2 regions of the Paenibacillus sonchi genome follow, and region 1 is predicted to be linked to the other one. Evidence: a T-box and tRNA genes for the amino acid it is inferred to sense, from the RefSeq annotation. Region 1 holds a T-box; the other holds one or more tRNA genes.

Region 1 (9,505 bases):
CCCGCCGTGTATAGGGTATCCTCCCAGGTGCTCAGCTGTCTCAATAGAGCCAGCTCGGCGGTGTCCAGCTGTGCCGGGAACCGGGGGACTGCTGTTAGCTCCGCCGGGTCCTCCGCTTTGCTGAGCACCCGGCCGGCACGCGCGTAGGTATACATCAGATAGACCCCGGTATTGCCGGAAATCTCTGTAGCCTGCTTGAAGTCGAATACAATCTCTGTGCCCAGATTGAAACGCAGCAGGTAGTAACGGATTGCGGCGGTGGCGATGAGCCGGCTGGAGAGGCCGGTTGCGTCGGAGCGGGCGGCTTCGATGCTGCTTTCCATAAGCCGGACGAGATCCGCCACCTTGACGCCGATCCCCTGACGGCCGGACATGGCGTAGGAGCTTTTGCCATCCGAGGTATCAATGCCAAGCCCGGCGGCGGAAGCCGGACTGAGTGAAACTACACCATAGCTGACATGATGCAGCTTCTCTGCCTGCGCAGTGAAACCAAGGACCTCCAATGCCTGCTTTACCATGGCCTGCGGATACTCCTGCCGGTAATCGATGACATTGACCACTCTGTCAGCCTCGCCGAAGGATTGCGGTGCTCCGGTCAACCCGGTGGTCCATAGGCCTGCGTTAAATTCGCTGTAGTTGAAATCTTTGTCCAGCAGTCCGAATTTCCAGAGATGATAGGCGATATCCTTGGCAGTGTAGGTCAAAATCCCGTTCGAACGCACCAGCACCTTGTCCTTCTGATGATCCTCCGAGCCGCTCTCCATCCCTTCACCTGCCGGTTGTTTTAGTATCCAGCATCCTGCCAGCTTGCCTTCCGTCTCCTGGACAAACATGTCGGTCTCTTTAAGCAGACCGGAAGCAGAGGACCAGAATCCCTCTTGTACAATACTGCTCTCCCAGACCAGCAGATCGTACTCTATGCCGAAGCTCCTCATTTCCGCGACATGCTCTCTAACGATCCGTTCAGCGGCCAGTTGGCCGAGCCAGGCCGTATTGCCGTGCCCCTCCTCCAGTTCATGGAGAATTTCTGTCCGTTGACGGATCATCTCAGGCTGCTCGGCATATTTCTTGTTAACCGCAGCATAAATATCCCAACAGTAGTCGCCGAAACGAACATGCTCCCCAGCCAGCGGTACACGAAGCAGGCCGACCACCGTATCCGCCAGCTGGTTGCCGAGATCATCCACATAATTGTGGACTTCAACGTTGTACCCTGTTTTCCGCAAAATCCGCACAAGCGCATCCCCAATGCAGGAGTTTCTCAGATGCCCGATATGAAGCGATTTGTTTGGGTTCACACTTGTATGCTCGATGATGACTTTTTCCCCGCTGCCCTGGGGCAGCTTAAAGGTCTGTCCGGCCCATTCCTGCCAATTGATGTACAGATTGATGAACCCCGGATTGGCAATTTCGATCCGCTGCACAATCCCGCCTGCAGCTCCTATCCGCTGAAATTCTGCGGTGATCAGCCCGGCGATGACCATGGGGGCTTTGCGCAGTTTTTTGGCCAATTGCATCGCGATATTACTGGAGTAATCACCGAAATCGGCATTCGGGGGCTGATCCAATAAGACTGTAGCGGGTTCTGCAGAGGCCGCGCCGAGGCTGTTGATTACGTTATCTGCACATTGTTCCAGCTGTTTTTGGATCCATTGGCTTAACATTGGTATACTCCTCCTTAAAAATTCAGCACAGCCGCCCATACAAGCGTCCCGGTAAACACAAAAAACCCCGTCTCTAAAAGAGACGAGGACATACGCGCTCGCGGTACCACTCTCGTTGCCGGACACAGGGTTCGGCCACCTCACAGGTTAACGGCCTTCAGCCGGGGCTTCCTACTGTTAGTTCAGAAGTCCATCTCCCGGGTGCGCTTCATGACTGGATCTGTACCGGCTTACACTCTCCCGGCTCGCTGGGGACTAGGGTCCAAGGTCACTACTTTCCCGTTCATCGAATGTAGATTGATTTTTATCAGTATAGCGAATTTTTGGCAGAAAGCAATAGGGTTGTTGCAAATTATCCGATCAATCCGCAGATGGCGCACCCGTCAGATTCTTAATGTCTGTCGAACCGTAAATCAGCAGGGCAATCACGATTATGAGCAGAATTCCCCCGGCAAAATCCTCTCCATCAAAGCTGTCCATCTGTAAGCGTCCTCCCTTTTCCTATGTTCACTCGGGCTTTTAGGAACTGTCGGCTTTTTTCTTCAGGGCGGTCATGATTTCGTTCAAGGTCAGGTTGCTGTTCTCGTCGAGAAAGCTGACCAGTTTATCCACGTTGCTGTTTGAATTTAAATCGCTCAAAGATTTATATTTACCAACCAAACTGACGAATAGGGAAGCGTCTCTGTACATTTGGACAGAATCGACCCTTAGCTTGCCGGTTAACAGCAGAGCAGCTACTGTATACTCCAGACCTTTAGGGATCTGCGTTTTGGAATTGGCTGTTTTTTTTCTTGCACCAGTGTTCTTTCCTTTACCAGGAGGGGGCATGGAACTCCCTTCTTCCGTAAAACGATCTATGAATACACTTTATGCGCCTCTGCTGATATTGGTGATTGAAGTCTGTCTTCTGTCCACACCGTTAACAGTGCGCTCGAATATTAGTATAGTGTGCGGCCAAGGATCCACGAGCTAGAGTCTGAGCTTCATAGATTGGAAATGCAGGTGAAAAGGAGGGATGGGACAAGATGGCTATATTATCAACGGGACCGATAGAAAACAATGCGGTGCTTGGGGTCAGACCCACACAGCAGTTGACGGTAAAAGTGTTATGCCGGAATACAGTGGATGCTGTCTCCGTGACGATTCAGGGTTATGTGCTTGGCGCGACAAGAACGCTGTATGTTAATGAAGTGCTTCATATCGCCCCTAATGAAGTAGTGACCAGGAATTATTTTGCTGATTTGGACGGCTTTGAATTTATATTTACAACCGGTCCTGCAGCGGCGGAAGCCGTAGGCATCTCAGTGTGGGGCAAACAATCATCCGGTCAGCTGGTGGATGCGCATCGGGTAGCCGAGCACGAGAACACTAGTCAGGATGCATAACTATAGGAAAAGCAGCTTTTTGCTTTTACAAATCAAATAGTAACAGGGATCTCTCTGGACTAAGGTTAAAGAGATCCCTGTTGTTTGTGCTATTATAACGGCTGAATTGTCCAGTGAGGCCAAGGGGGTGAGTATATACTTTTGCTGTCCTTTGTGTATCTTAACAGGGTCAAATCATCAGAATCTCACGGATATCCTGTTCGCTTAAGGCTGACAAGGCTTCCTGGCCCGGCTCTATAACTTCATCAATCAGGTTCTTTTTCTTCTGCTGCAGTTCGTACATCTTATCTTCTACGGTACCCTGGGCAATCAGCCGGATCACCTGGACCACCTTTTTTTGCCCAATCCGGTGTGCCCGGTCGGCAGCCTGCTGTTCAACGGCCGGATTCCACCACAGGTCATAGAGGATAACGGTGTCTGCTCCGGTCAGATTCAACCCCGTTCCCCCGGCTTTGAGCGAGATCAGGAACAGATCCCGCTCCCCTTCATTGAAACGTCCGCAGAGCTCCACCCGTTTAGAGGACGGAGTGTGCCCATCCAGATAGAAATGCGGAACCGCCAGCAGGCCCAGCTCGCGGCTGATCATGCCAAGCATCTCGGTGAATTGCGAGAAAATCAGCACCCGTTTGCCGGAGCTGCGGCATTCCCCGATGATCTCCAGCAATTGCTCGAATTTGCCTGAACCTCCGGCATAACCGTCAACAAAAAGCGCAGGATGGCAGCACAGCTGGCGCAGACGGGTAAGCCCGGCGAGCACCTTAATCCGTCCTTTGCCGAATCCGTCGCTGTCCAGATGCTTCAGCGCTTCCTTCCGCAGTCTGGCAAGATAGGCAACGTACAGCTTCTTCTGTTCCGGCAGCAGCTCAGAGGCCTGAAGAGTTTCAATCTTATCCGGCAGCTCTTTGAGCACATCGCTTTTCAGGCGGCGCAGCAGAAACGGCCGGATCCGCTTGGCCACGGTGTCTCTGGCCAGATCGTGGAAGGCTTTTTTGCCCGGGAACAGTCCGGGGAACACGACGCCGTAAATCGACCAAAGATCCTCCAGCGCATTTTCCACCGGTGTACCGGTAAGGGCGAAGCGGTAGCGTGCCTGGAGTGCTTTTACCGCCTGCGCGGTCTGGGTGGCATGGTTCTTGATCATCTGCGCTTCATCCAGAATGAGGGTATGGAAAGAACGCTTGACATACAGCTCCACATCCCGGCGCAGCAGCGGATAGGAGGTAATGAGGACATCACAGCCAGCGGTATTCCGCACGGTTTTGCTACGCACAGCCAAGCTTCCGTCGGCGATAGCCGCCCTGATCTGCGGAGCGAAACGCTTCAGCTCGTTCTGCCAATTGTAGAGCAGGGAGGCGGGGGCAACAATTAACGCAGGTTGTCCGGTCTGGCGGATATCCTCCAGCTCGGAGAGCAGAAAGGCGATGCTTTGCAGCGTTTTGCCCAGCCCCATGTCATCTGCCAGGATGCCGCCGAAGCGGTAATGGGCCAGAGTTTTCATCCACTGGAAGCCATACTGCTGGTAATCCCGCAGCACGGGGGCGAGTGTCTCCGGCACGCGAAAATCCAAGTTCTCCGGACTATGCATATTGGCCAGCAGCCGGCGGAAGGAACGGCCAATGCTGACAGCATCGGTTCCCCCTTTGCCGGCGTCAGCGTTCATATGCAGTCCCCGGACCAAAGGCAGGGAGAATTCCGGGCTTGTGATATCCACAGCATGGACCCCCAGCTCGTTCATCAGAGCGATGATTTCCTGAAGCTCGGCGGTTTCCAGCGGCAGCAGCGCTCCATCCGGCAGACGGTAGTATTTGCGCTTTTCCTGCAGGGACTTCAGCACCAGCACTATTTCCGACTCCGGAATGCCGTCCATGGCAAATTTGAAATCAAGCCAGTCGGTTTTTTCATTCCAGGTCAAGCTGGCTTTGGGGGTGTACATGCCGGTAACCAGCCTCTCCTTGACGGCAGTGGTGGCATAGACCTGCAGCAAAGGCTCCAGCAATGGAATCGTATGATACAGGAAGTCGTATTCCCCTTCTTCATCGCTCATGATATAGCCGCTTTCCGTTCTGGCAAAAGATTCATGCGCCATCAGCTCCAGAATCCGCCGCTCGGCTTCACCGTCCCGCATCAGAATGACTTCGTGCCCGCGTTCACGCGCCTGCTCGTCCAGCGGATTGATCATAATGGTCCCATACTGGAATTCCAGCCCGGCCAGCAGCCGGTCCCTTACCCGGTCCAGATAGAGCCGGGCTTGCAGCTGCGTCTGCACAATCCGGTCAGCGATCGAATCGGCGATATGAACCTGTCCCAGCTTTTTGAGGCCGGGAATCACCTTATCCATAAAAGGCTCCATCTGCCCCGGCGCGATATCGATCCCGCTGGTTCTGGATTCGGCCAGCATCTTCTTCAGCTCCGAGAGACGCCTGCATTCCTGTGCCGGCAGCTTCAGCAGCCTGCCTTCAGACAGCACAAGCCCGTAATCCTCCATGACCGTAATCTGCGCCAGCCCCTGAATGTCCAGGCGGTAGCCGTCACTATCAGCCTGATCGAACTGAAAACTCAGCGGCAGCAGCCCGTCGGCAATTGGAATGCCCGGGGTAAGCGTTTCGCCAATCTGCAAATAGACAGAAGGGGATGCGGCGAGCGCAGGGAGAAGAGACTCCCAGAAAAAAGGCGGAATGGCCAGCAGCCGCTCCCCGCCCAGGCTTCCCGAATACGACGAGTAGGGGCCGATGTTGTCACGGTACACCCGTTCGTTCAGAAGAATCTCAATCAGCTTCAGCAGCACCGCATTATCTTCCTTCGTGAAGCTGTGGAGGGCAGGATCATAGACGAAATGCTTGGAGAACTCAAAGGGCTCCCCGCGGTGGACACGTTCCAGGAACGCTCTTATTTTCTGGACGATGTAGAGGCGTTTCGGGCCAACCTTCAATTCAATGCCGAGCAGCCGGCTGCCAAAGTTATAGGAAAAGGGTCTGCAGATGACCTCCACCTGCAGCGGCGTTCTTATGTCTACGTAAGCTCCTGCACCGCTGGGGCGTTGGCGCGGGTTCTCGAACAACCCCAGCATGCTGCTTACCAGATGCCGGCCGCTTGGACCGGAAGTGGGCCCAGACGTGTTCCTGTCCGGTAAATCGCGGGGGAACAGTACACCCGTCTTTCCGGTAAAGACCTCAGGCTTGTTCCGGCCGGCAGTTGTCTCTTGCGCCGATAATCGCCCGTCTCCGTCCTCCTCGTACAGAATAGCCACCAGAACGGCGGCAATATGCTTGCAGAACGGTCCCCCGTTACGGTACACCGGACAGGAGCATTTCCCGTTAACATCCCCGTCGCTGTCTATCGCAAGCGTGATGTCGTAAGGTTCCCGCCCGTAGACCGTAGCCTGGTATTTGGAGTATTCCAATCCTTCATAATTTTCTACCGCAGCCAGCCGGACTTTTCCCGCTTCGTAATCCTCGGAGCCCCGTTCAAAAGCAGCCTTGCCGCACAGCAGCCGGATTACCCGTTCCGGCACATAAAAACTCACCGCTGATCACTTCCTTATACATTTCCTTAAGTCCTGAGTTCGTATAGTTTCCATATTAGCAGAACATGCGTACGCCTACAAAGCGGGAATAAAAAAAGCCACCACCAAACCGCATATCTGCGGATAGGGGATGGCTGAAGGCGGGGTGAGCAGGAGGAATCCTTATTAGATGAGTCCGGATTTCTGCAGCAGTCTTTGCAGCAAGACGGCCACTTCGGCTCTTGTCACATGCGACTGGGGAGCAAGCCCGGTTCCGCTGCGGCCGGTGATGAGTCCTGCCTGCAGGCTGGCCGCAATGCTGTCCAGCGCCCAGGCGGAGGCCTGATCCGCATCCGTAAATTTCTTCATAAGATCAGCGGGGCTGATGCTGACTTCCGAAGCAAGTCCGGTAAGCTGCATCGCCTGTGCAAGCATAGTCATCGCCTGCTCCCGGGTGATGGAATCATCGGGCCGGAAGCTGCCGTCTTCGAAGCCCGTGATCAGCTGGTGGCGGGAGGCGGTTTGGATTGCGCTGCTGTACCAGTCAGAGCTGCTCACATCCGTGGATGGAGAAGTGCCGCTGGCGGCTTGCAGGCCAAGCCCACGCACCAGGACCGCCGCAAATTCGGCGCGGGTGATCCCGCGGTCGGGCAAGAAAAATCCGTTCCCGCTTCCGTTTACAACCAATCTTGCTCCCAGGTCATCTACTGCAGCTTTTGCCCAATGTCCAGCCATATCCTTGAACTCCACAGGATGGGAGACAATAGCATAGGTGCTATTGGTAAGACTGCTGATGACCGCAGCATATTCCCCATTCTGCAGTACAAATCTGGTGGGAACATGGTGTACGGTTCCGTCCGGCTCTATCACAATACCGGTAGCACGGCTTGTATCGGTTCCGGCTGGGAGAGAAAGCTCCGTTGCACATAAGCGCTGAAGCCGGCCAGGCCGGAGGTTTGACTGCCGCTAACGATCTTTACCGAGAAATCGAGCGGTCCGGCAAGGAATGTGAACCCGCCTTCGGCCGCAGCGGTGCGGGCGGTGCCGGCCAGGCTTGCATCCGGAGCTGCAATTTCAATCTGAATGCGCACATCCGCTGCGGATGCGTTTGTTCCGGGCTGTCCGGCTGCCGTATCCCAACGGATTAACTGTAAGGGAATGGTATACGCGGCTTTGGCAGTATGGACGGATATAGCCGCCTGCTTTTGCTGTAAATGCTGGAGCAGCAGTCCGTTAAGCTCTACCGTCTGCACTTCCGAACGGTTATTGAATTCAACCGAGATCTTGGCGCCGGGTTGATATTCCGCCAATATCCGGTCGAGTTTGCCCTGGTCCAGTGTGACGATGGAGTGCCGTCTGTTATCGGCCAGTATCGTTGACAAGGCGCTCAAATCTTCGATTTTGCCGTTCACATATGTCAATACTTCCGGGGCAGGGGCCTCTTTTGCCGGGGCCACCGGGACCCTTGATGTCACCGGCGGTGCGGGTTCTGCGGGATATCCTTCACCACTGGCCGGTGCCATAGGAATTACCGCGTTGGAAGGATCAGATGCGGGACCCGTACCTGCTCCGTTTTTGGCTTTTACAGTAAAAGTATAGGCTGTTCCGTTCACCAACCCGGTTACTGTAACCGGGCTGGCAGAGGCCGTGGTAACACTGCCTCCGGGTGATGCTGTAATCTCATAGGAGGTAACAGAACTTCCGCCGTTGTCCGCAGGAGCCGCGAAGGCAACGGTCACTTGGCCGTCTCCCGCAGTGGTGCTGAGAATAGCCGGTGCGGCGGGAACCGTCCTTGGCGTGGCGCTGACTTCATTGGATAGAGCGCTGCCTCCGCCAGGATTAGCCGCCTTGACAGTAAAATAATACGTGGTTCCATTGATCAGGCCTGGTGCGTTATAGCTGTATACCGAGCCGGCAACTGTACCTGCTGGTTGATCGTAATTTCCCGGCACCGTACTTTGGTAGACGGTATATCCCGAGGCACCGGCTGCCGGTTCCCAGTTCAGGCTCACCGTTCCATTGCCGGGAACGGCGGTCTGCAGCAACGGTGCACCGGGTGCGGGGACCTGAGGGGTGGCGCTGACTTCGGCGGAGGCCGTGCTGTCGCCGCCTCCGTTCACGGCCTTGACGACGAAATAATAGGTCGTCCCGTTGGTCAGGCCTACAGCATCGTAGCTGTAGACCGCGGCGGCAACCGTTCCGGCAGCGGCTCCGTACTCGCCGGAGGTTGTGCTTGTATAGACGTTATATCCGGTGGCTCCGCTCACCGGAGCCCATACCAGGTGCACCTGACCGTCGCCTGCGGTCACGGCCTGGACAACCGGCGCACCCGGCGCAGGAGCCTGCGGCGTGGCGCTGACTTCGGCGGAGGCCGCGCTGTCGCCGCCTCCGTTTACGGCCTTGACGACGAAGTAATACGTCGTCCCGTTCGTGAGCCCGGCTGCCGAGTAGCTGTCGGCAGCCGGGCCCAGGGTCGCCAGTGCGGTTCCGTAGGTCCCCGGAACCGTACTGGCGAACACCTTGTACCCGGTTGCGCCGCTGACCGGGGTCCACTTCAGCGTGACCGCCGCATCTCCGGCGGTTGGCGCGGCCATCACCGGCGGTGTCGTGTCCTTCACCGCCACCGTGAACAGCGGATGGCTGCCCGCATCCATGACCAGTTCAAATACATGCTCTCCTGCCGCCAGAGTGGACAAGTATTCTTTGTGAAGAGTCAAGGTGCTGCCGGACAGAGTATAGGCGGCATTGTCCAGAACTGCCGTCCCGAGCTTCAGGCCGGTCAGCAGGTTGCCGTTCAGGCTAAGCACGGTTGCAACATCATGATAATGACCTGCTGCTGTATTCAAGGCATATTTGTCAAAAGTGCCGGAGACAGGAGAGAGTGTGCTATCCTGTACTCTTTTAACCGTAAGATGGTATACGTTGGTATAGCCGGTGTCCTCGGCGGACACTTT
Region 2 (9,505 bases), 170 kb from region 1:
GGCTGTAACTGACGCTGAGGCGCGAAAGCGTGGGGAGCAAACAGGATTAGATACCCTGGTAGTCCACGCCGTAAACGATGAGTGCTAGGTGTTAGGGGTTTCGATACTCTTGGTGCCGAAGTTAACACAGTAAGCACTCCGCCTGGGGAGTACGGTCGCAAGACTGAAACTCAAAGGAATTGACGGGGACCCGCACAAGCAGTGGAGTATGTGGTTTAATTCGAAGCAACGCGAAGAACCTTACCAGGTCTTGACATCCAACTAACGAAGCAGAGATGCATTAGGTGCCCTTCGGGGAAAGTTGAGACAGGTGGTGCATGGTTGTCGTCAGCTCGTGTCGTGAGATGTTGGGTTAAGTCCCGCAACGAGCGCAACCCTTGACTTTAGTTGCCAGCAGGTAAGGCTGGGCACTCTAGAGTGACTGCCGGTGACAAACCGGAGGAAGGTGGGGATGACGTCAAATCATCATGCCCCTTATGACCTGGGCTACACACGTACTACAATGGCCGGTACAACGGGAAGCGAAGCCGCGAGGTGGAGCCAATCCCAGCAAAGCCGGTCTCAGTTCGGATTGCAGGCTGCAACTCGCCTGCATGAAGTCGGAATTGCTAGTAATCGCGGATCAGCATGCCGCGGTGAATACGTTCCCGGGTCTTGTACACACCGCCCGTCACACCACGAGAGTTTACAACACCCGAAGTCGGTGGGGTAACCCGCAAGGGGGCCAGCCGCCGAAGGTGGGGTAGATGATTGGGGTGAAGTCGTAACAAGGTAGCCGTATCGGAAGGTGCGGCTGGATCACCTCCTTTCTATGGAGAATCGTCACCTGCGATGGTGACATTCAAATCGGAAGCTTAGCTTCCAAAACTCAGGTTTAGGCCTGTTACTCACTCGTTGCTCAGTTTTGAGAGTTTAAGCTCTCAAAGGACATATTGGTTTCCAGAACTTGCTTGTAGCCAAGCAGCTTGGAAACATGATATGATCTTCTTCCGGGGTTCAATCCGGAATCACTTGATCCTTGAAAACTGGATACCGAAACGAAAATGCGTTTTAGAACATCTTTTAGCTGAAACTTGTGTGAACAAGTTGAAATAGTTATTAGTGACCGATATTTTCCTGACGGAAGTAAAGAGCTTTGAATTCATTCAATGTTCGATATTTCTCCTACGGAGAAAATCGTGGTTAAGCTAATAAGAGCACACGGAGGATGCCTAGGCGCCAGGAGCCGACGAAGGACGTGGCGAACAACGAAACTGCCTCGGGGAGCTGTAAGCAAGCTTTGATCCGGGGGTGTCCGAATGGGGAAACCCGGCTGTGGTAATTCGCAGTCACTCACATCTGAATACATAGGGTGTGAAGAGGCAGACCAGGGGAACTGAAACATCTAAGTACCCTGAGGAAGAGAAAACAATAGTGATTCCGTCAGTAGCGGCGAGCGAACGCGGAACAGCCTAAACCAAGGAGCTTGCTCCTTGGGGTTGTGGGACGTCTCACATGGAGTTACAAAGGAATATGGTAGGCGAAGAGGTCTGGAAAGGCCCGCGATAGAGGTAAAAGCCCTGTAGCCTAAACCCTGTTCCCTCCGAGACGGATCCCGAGTAGTGCGGGGCACGTGAAACCCCGTATGAATCCGGCAGGACCATCTGCTAAGGCTAAATACTACCTGGCGACCGATAGTGAAACAGTACCGTGAGGGAAAGGTGAAAAGCACCCCGGAAGGGGAGTGAAATAGAACCTGAAACCGTGTGCTTACAAAAAGTCAGAGCCCATTGTAGGGGTGATGGCGTGCCTTTTGTAGAATGAACCGGCGAGTTACGTTTAACATGCAAGGTTAAGGTGAGAAGCCGGAGCCGCAGCGAAAGCGAGTCTGAATAGGGCGATTAAGTATGTGGACGTAGACCCGAAACCGTGTGATCTACCCCTGTCCAGGGTGAAGGTGCGGTAACACGCACTGGAGGCCCGAACCCACGTACGTTGAAAAGTGCGGGGATGAGGTGGGGGTAGCGGAGAAATTCCAATCGAACTCGGAGATAGCTGGTTCTCCCCGAAATAGCTTTAGGGCTAGCCTCGGTGAATGGAGTCGTGGAGGTAGAGCACTGATTGGGTGCGGGGCCCGCAAGGGTTACCAAGCTCAGTCAAACTCCGAATGCCATGGACTTCTTGCCGGGAGTCAGACAGTGAGTGCTAAGATCCATTGTCAAAAGGGAAACAGCCCAGACCATCAGCTAAGGTCCCCAAGTGTGTGTTAAGTGGGAAAGGATGTGGAGTTGCACAGACAACCAGGATGTTGGCTTAGAAGCAGCCACCATTGAAAGAGTGCGTAATAGCTCACTGGTCGAGTGACTCTGCGCCGAAAATGTAACGGGGCTAAACACACCACCGAAGCTATGGCTTGATGCTTGCATCAGGGGTAGGGGAGCGTTGTGTAAGGGTTGAAGGTTGACCGGAAGGACAGCTGGACATTACACAAGTGAGAATGCCGGTATGAGTAACGAAAAGATCAGTGAGAATCTGATCCGCCGAAAGCCCAAGGTTTCCTGAGGAAGGCTCGTCCGCTCAGGGTAAGTCGGGACCTAAGGCGAGGCCGACAGGCGTAGTCGAAGGACAACAGTTTGAAATTACTGTACCACCGTAATCCGCTATGAGCGATGGGGTGACGCAGGAGGGTAGTGACGCGGACTGATGGATGTCCGTCCAAGCAGTGAGGCTGGTGTGTAGGCAAATCCGCACACCATAAGGCTGGGCTGTGATGGGGAGCGAAAATTACAGTAGCGAAGGTCATGATCTCACACTGCCAAGAAAAGCCTCTAGCCAGGAGAAGGTGCCCGTACCGCAAACCGACACAGGTAGGCGAGAAGAGAATTCTAAGGCGCGCGGAAGAACTCTCGTTAAGGAACTCGGCAAAATGACCCCGTAACTTCGGGAGAAGGGGTGCCTCGGTAGGGTGAATAGCCCGAGGGGGCCGCAGTGAAAAGGCCCAAGCGACTGTTTAGCAAAAACACAGGTCTGTGCGAAGCCGCAAGGCGAAGTATACGGGCTGACGCCTGCCCGGTGCTGGAAGGTTAAGGGGAGCGGTTAGGAGGCAACTCCGAAGCTGTGAACCGAAGCCCCAGTAAACGGCGGCCGTAACTATAACGGTCCTAAGGTAGCGAAATTCCTTGTCAGGTAAATTCTGACCCGCACGAATGGCGTAACGACTTGGGCGCTGTCTCAACGAGAGATTCGGTGAAATTTTAATACCTGTGAAGATGCAGGTTACCCGCGACAAGACGGAAAGACCCCATGGAGCTTTACTGCAGCTTGATATTGAATTTGGGTACGATCTGTACAGGATAGGTGGGAGCCGTAGAAGCCGGAGCGCAAGCTTCGGTGGAGGCGCCGTTGGGATACCACCCTGATCGTATCTAGGTTCTAACCTGGTACCCTGAGCGGGTACGGGGACCGTGTCAGGCGGGCAGTTTGACTGGGGCGGTCGCCTCCTAAAGAGTAACGGAGGCGTTCAAAGGTTCCCTCAGAATGGTTGGAAATCATTCGAAGAGTGCAAAGGCAGAAGGGAGCTTGACTGCGAGACCTACAAGTCGAGCAGGGACGAAAGTCGGACTTAGTGATCCGGTGGTACCGCATGGAAGGGCCATCGCTCAACGGATAAAAGCTACCCTGGGGATAACAGGCTTATCTCCCCCAAGAGTCCACATCGACGGGGAGGTTTGGCACCTCGATGTCGGCTCATCGCATCCTGGGGCTGAAGTAGGTCCCAAGGGTTGGGCTGTTCGCCCATTAAAGCGGTACGCGAGCTGGGTTCAGAACGTCGTGAGACAGTTCGGTCCCTATCTGTCGTGGGCGTAGGAAATTTGAGAGGAGCTGTCCTTAGTACGAGAGGACCGGGATGGACGTACCGCTGGTGCACCAGTTGTTCCGCCAGGAGCATGGCTGGGTAGCTACGTACGGACGGGATAAGCGCTGAAAGCATCTAAGCGTGAAGCCCCCCTCAAGATGAGATTTCCCAGTATGTAAGACCCCTTGAAGACGACGAGGTAGATAGGTTGGAGGTGGAAGCACGGCAACGTGTGGAGCTGACCAATACTAATCGGTCGAGGGCTTATCCAATAAACTAACACGCCATTTTCGTTTCGGATTCAGTTTTCAGGAATCAAATTCCTGAAGCATTTACGCTGTAAATGCCCGTTTGGTGGCGATAGCGGAGGGGTTCCACGCGTACCCATCCCGAACACGACCGTTAAGCCCTCCAGCGCCGATGGTACTTGGACCGAAGGGTCCTGGGAGAGTAGGACGCCGCCAAGCACATGAAGCCATTGTTGAGTAATCGACAGTGGCTTTTTTTGTTTTGTGAAAAATCATGATATTCTATAAAAAAGTGGAATTTGCCTGGTGTGATGGAAATCGTCAGATGAGAGATCCTTTTCTAACTGGTGCTTGCTCAACTGCTTCCTTGCAAGCGCTAGTTGGAAAAAGGGAACCTATTTCTCTGAAAAATCAATAATCGTGAGAAATAATTGGAGAAAGGAAACTTAATTGGGAAATATTACTATTTGAGAGGCGAAATGAGCTGAATTAGTTGACCTTTTTCCACTTGGAGCCGCCTAGGGGTTCATGGAGGGACCTCCAGCAACTCAACTGAAACCCCAAGCAGCTACGTTGACCAGGAGGACGGGGAGTTATTTTGTTTTTTAGAATAGAGAGTAAGTAGAAGGATAATCTTCGGAGGCGATGCCATGATTCTTTGGATAAATGGAGCTTTTGGTTCGGGAAAAACTCAAACGGCTTTTGAGCTAAATCGCAGAATCCCGCATTCCTTTGTGTTCGACCCGGAAAATGCCGGCTACTACATACAGAAGAACATACCTTCAAGGCTGAAGAAAAATGATTTTCAAAATTACTCTCAGTGGCGTGAATTTAATTATTCCATGTTACGATATATTGCCTCCGAATTTGAGGGGATCATTATTGTGCCAATGACGATTGTCGAGCCTGATTACTTTAGGGAGATCGTTGGACGACTGAGAGAGGACGGGATCAAGGTGCATCATTACACCTTGTGTGTATCGCGGGATCGGCTCCTGTCCCGGCTGAGAAGCCGTGGAGAAGGAAAACACTCATGGGCTGCCAATCAGATCGACAGATGCCTTAAAGGGCATCAGCATCCTATATTTGCCGAGCACCTGGTTACAGATAATATGAGTATTGAGCAGGTGGCAGAAGCCATAGCCGCCAAACTTCAGATTTCGCTGCTGCCCGCTGCACCAGGGAGGATGATAAGATTTATTCAACGCTTAAAAGTGAAATATCAGCACATTCGTTTGTTTGACAGATGAAGCAGATCTCCCAACTTTTCTTAAGAAACTATTGCTATATACCTCTTTGTTTGATATAATATTTTTTGTTGTCAAATGTTAGTTCTGCATTATGGCCCGTTGGTCAAGGGGTTAAGACACCTCCCTTTCACGGAGGTAACATGGGTTCGAATCCCATACGGGTCACCAATTACATCTTAGAATTCTGGGATGAGAATCCATAGGGTTCGTTGAAGCTTAGGCTTCGTAAGGAATACTTTGCAATCTCGAAACGGAGTGGAGAGTATCCCATACGGGTCATTATTTTATTCAACACACATTTTCACGACTTGCTTTTTTCAACTAACTGTGCTATGATCATTAAGTTGCTTCTTTCATGGAGGCTTAGCTCAGCTGGGAGAGCATCTGCCTTACAAGCAGAGGGTCGGGGGTTCGAACCCCTCAGCCTCCACCATGAGGCTCCAATTGAATATTTTTTACTGACGCGGGGTGGAGCAGCCCGGTAGCTCGTCGGGCTCATAACCCGAAGGCCGCAGGTTCAAATCCTGCCCCCGCAATTTAACCCCAAAAAGTGAAGATATGCTTTGTAGTGTATTCCGATTACTTTCCGGGGACCCTAGTAGTGCTTAATTTGGAACCGTGGTGTAGTTGGCCTAACATGCCTGCCTGTCACGCAGGAGATCGCGGGTTCGAATCCCGTCGGTTCCGCCATCAAAATTTACTTCAGGGATGAGAATCCATCATAGTATTACAGCATAAGCATCAACTGCTATACATACCGTGTGCGGACGTGGCTCAGCGGTAGAGCATCGCCTTGCCAAGGCGAGGGTCGCGGGTTCGATTCCCGTCGTCCGCTCCATAATTTGCGCCCTTAGCTCAGCTGGATAGAGCGTTTGACTACGAATCAAAAGGTCGGGAGTTCGAATCTCTCAGGGCGCGCCATTTTTATTCTAACATCAAATTTTGCCGGCGTGGCGGAATGGCAGACGCGCTCGACTCAAAATCGAGTGGGAAACCGTGGAGGTTCGAGTCCTCTCGCCGGTATCATTTTTACTAAGAACAGTTCATTAGATGAAAAATCTAATGGGCTGTTTTTATTTTAATCACTTCATTCATTCGGTTTGCGGAAGTGACTTTATGGGCATATGAGTTTACGTACGGTTTACCGCTTCGTGACAGTATAACAGAATTCCAATCTGGGCGCGGCAGCATATCCATACCTATATCCGCTGCCGGAGGAACACCCTAAAAATGTCGTTGGGAATTTTACTCCCACGCGGTTTCCTGCGCCAAATGACATTTTTGCTATTCTTGCCTTTACAATACTCCCAAATCTTTATTCAATGAAAAAACAAAGGGAGGCCATAGTTATCACTCCTGATAAGTAATGATGTCATTGCAAAGGACTATATCTTCATATGGTATTTGTTTACGAAAATATATTCAACTGATAGAATAAAACCACAGAAAATCAAAGTGCATCTACTGCTGCCAAAGCTGGATGTAATGGGGAGTTTGGGGGCCGAGGGTTTACCTCCGGCTTCCTTCAGATTCCACCTCGCGACGGACACCCTTGCCTTCAGCTAACAGTTCCTACTGCCAAGCCTGTAGCGGACTTTCACCGCCTAGTTATCGCCCATGCCGGGCACACTATAAAAAGTCCGCAGAATTGTATGATGTACATTCCTACGGACTTTTCGTGTAATACCGGCGAGAGGACTCGAACCTCCACGGTTTCCCGCTCGATTTTGAGTCTCTTTGAAATGTCGGAGACCTAGACGTTACTTAACGTTTATCGTGTATAAGCGAGATAAGGGAAAGTATAACTCCTAACAAAAATAGTACCCCGCTCGCTGTAAAAAAACACTTAGATTGAAATACTCAGAAGAAAATAATATATGCCAAAATCGACTCCCACTCCACTGATGGACTTCAAGCACAAGTGGAACCGCACATACAATTTGAACAAGCATACTTGCCATTCCTAAAACGGAAAAGGAAAGCCCCACAATCATTTTTCTCATATTCAAATACCAATTCTAACAACAAGATGATCTATGATGATGTGTCACTTGATTATGTTGACCCAGAATTAATATGGACAACTAATCCAAACTCTGTACAAAAATCTATTACAGCGGATGGATTAATTACACCACAAGCAACATATGTTAGTAGTGTATATGAATTTTTATATGCTTCGTTAGAAACTTTGCTGATGCAGAAAAGGTTAGTATTAATCTGCCACTTCCGAAGCTGAGCAGGGATATATTGACTTTATGAAAAGAGTAATAGAGCATCACTGGTGAAATCATTATTCACTGATGACAGAGTATTTTCTAAAAATATAAAAGAGGTGTTTATTTATGCTAAAAAAGTTAAAATTATTAAGTTTAATTGTTTGTATGCTCGCCAGTCTTTTAGCTGTCGTTCCTTTGACAGCAAGAGCGGCGGGTACAATTGTAACCTATCCATTACCGTCGAGCTATACCACGACCAGTCAATACACGGTAACAGCAGACTCTACAAATATACCGGTAATCGACACTTCGGAAGTATTTGTAAACTATAATTATTGTAATTTCTCTTTTTCAGGTACTACTACAATCACAATAACAGCAAGCGAGACAATCAATACCTATAATATTTCTCCCAAAGCTTTGGGAATCACTGCAACAAAGAGCGGAAATACACTTACCTTTACACTTTCATCACCAACCTATCTTATAGTTAAAATCAATAACCTGAAAGATCTGGTTATTGCATCAGATGCTCTTGAAACCAATGTACCGGCTTCATCCGGTACAGGTATATACAATGTTAAAACTCAATACGGTGCCGACAGTACCGGTGCCGCTATGGCTACAACTGCAATACAAAACGCCATAAATGCGGCTAACGCAGCAGGTGGCGGTATAGTATACGTTCCAGCCGGAGTTTACAAGAGCGGAAACCTTGTTTTAAAAAGCAATGTTTCGGTTTATCTGGAGGGTGGTTCTGTTATAAGGGGTTCAGGAAATCCAAGCGATTACACTACCCATTTCCATAAGAATTCTCTGAATAAGGATGGAACATGGTTTATTTATACCGAAACAAATGCAAACAATATTAAGATATACGGCAGGGGGACTATTGACGGCAATGGCCATTATATGAGAAATACAAACAATTATTTGAACAATATTCTTGTACCCTTGCAGTGCAGCAACTTCACGGTTGACGGCATAACCATAAGAGACAGCGGTGGCTGGGCTACAATCGTTACAAGATCTAATAACGTAACATTCCAGAATACAAAGCACTTCAACAACAATGAACTTGATTATGAAAATGATGCAATAGACGTTCAAGAGAGCCAGAATGTACTCATAAAGCACACTGTAGCAGTATCGGAGGATGACACCTACTCATTTAAGACATGGGATGTAGCAACTACGGATATAGCTGCAAACTGGCCTGGAAGTCCTGAAAACCAGTCAAATGTAGTTGTGGATGATGCTTTGGCTTGGAGCAGATGTGGAGCATTCAAGGTTGGAGATGGAGTGAAACAGCTTCAGGATGGCATAGTTGTTAAAAACTCTTATGTATACCGGTGCTGGCGTGCTTTAGCAGTAGGTCATCTTTATGGAACTCCAGCAGCACAAAACATCATATTTGACAATATAGATGTAGAAGGCTTCTGGCCAAGATCCGGTGTTCACTCCAGATGGTTTGATCTTTCTGCAAAAACCGGTCCGATAAAAAATGTGGTCTATAATAATATCAATTTACGCGCTTTAGGTGAAGTTTCAATAATGAAGGGTTGGAGTGATACATCTACTGTCTCCGGAGTTACATTAAACAATGTTCGCGTCGGTGGAGTTCCGGCAACTACATTGGCAGAATTGAAAATAACAGATACGAACAGCTATGCTGCAGCTCCCAAATTCAACACATTGAAATTTGAAGCGGAAGGCTATAACCTTAGTTCAGGTGTTATATCCTATGAGGCAAGCACTGATGGTGGGCTGGATGTTGGTGGAGGAAGTAATGGCGACTATATAGCATTTAAAAATGTAGACTTTGGTAGTACAGCTAAAACAAGTATTGATTTGAAGGTTGCATCCGCTAACTCCGGCGGAAGGATCGAATTCCACTTGGACAGTCCTACAGGCACTATGCTGGGTTATTGGACGGCAGAAAGCACAGGCGGA

Evidence for each region. A T-box is a leader RNA that pairs with one kind of tRNA and senses whether it is charged. The one in region 1 lies ahead of JI735_RS02485 (arginine--tRNA ligase), so its partner is inferred to be a tRNA-Arg.
Region 2: it encodes a tRNA-Arg, which carries the amino acid that the T-box ahead of JI735_RS02485 (arginine--tRNA ligase) is inferred to sense. The anticodon was not compared.

Annotation. Positions count from the first base shown of each region.
Region 1 covers NZ_CP068595.1:543,201-552,705, reverse strand. The annotation lists gene JI735_RS02485 (arginine--tRNA ligase) at 1-1,664, opposite strand, end outside; T-box leader at 1,740-1,960, opposite strand; gene JI735_RS02480 (hypothetical protein) at 2,184-2,492, opposite strand; gene JI735_RS02475 (hypothetical protein) at 2,690-3,049, shown strand; gene JI735_RS02470 (DEAD/DEAH box helicase) at 3,219-6,572, opposite strand; gene JI735_RS02465 (S-layer homology domain-containing protein) at 6,738-7,421, opposite strand; gene JI735_RS02460 (cadherin-like beta sandwich domain-containing protein) at 7,418-9,505, opposite strand, start outside.
Region 2 covers NZ_CP068595.1:370,176-379,680, reverse strand. The annotation lists rRNA gene JI735_RS01745 (16S ribosomal RNA) at 1-809, shown strand, start outside; rRNA gene JI735_RS01740 (23S ribosomal RNA) at 1,181-4,107, shown strand; rRNA gene rrf (5S ribosomal RNA) at 4,186-4,302, shown strand; gene JI735_RS01730 (AAA family ATPase) at 4,734-5,333, shown strand; tRNA gene JI735_RS01725 (tRNA-Glu) at 5,427-5,501, shown strand; tRNA gene JI735_RS01720 (tRNA-Val) at 5,691-5,766, shown strand; tRNA gene JI735_RS01715 (tRNA-Met) at 5,796-5,869, shown strand; tRNA gene JI735_RS01710 (tRNA-Asp) at 5,946-6,023, shown strand; tRNA gene JI735_RS01705 (tRNA-Gly) at 6,097-6,171, shown strand; tRNA gene JI735_RS01700 (tRNA-Arg) at 6,178-6,254, shown strand; tRNA gene JI735_RS01695 (tRNA-Leu) at 6,278-6,356, shown strand; gene JI735_RS01690 (carbohydrate-binding protein) at 7,679-9,505, shown strand, end outside.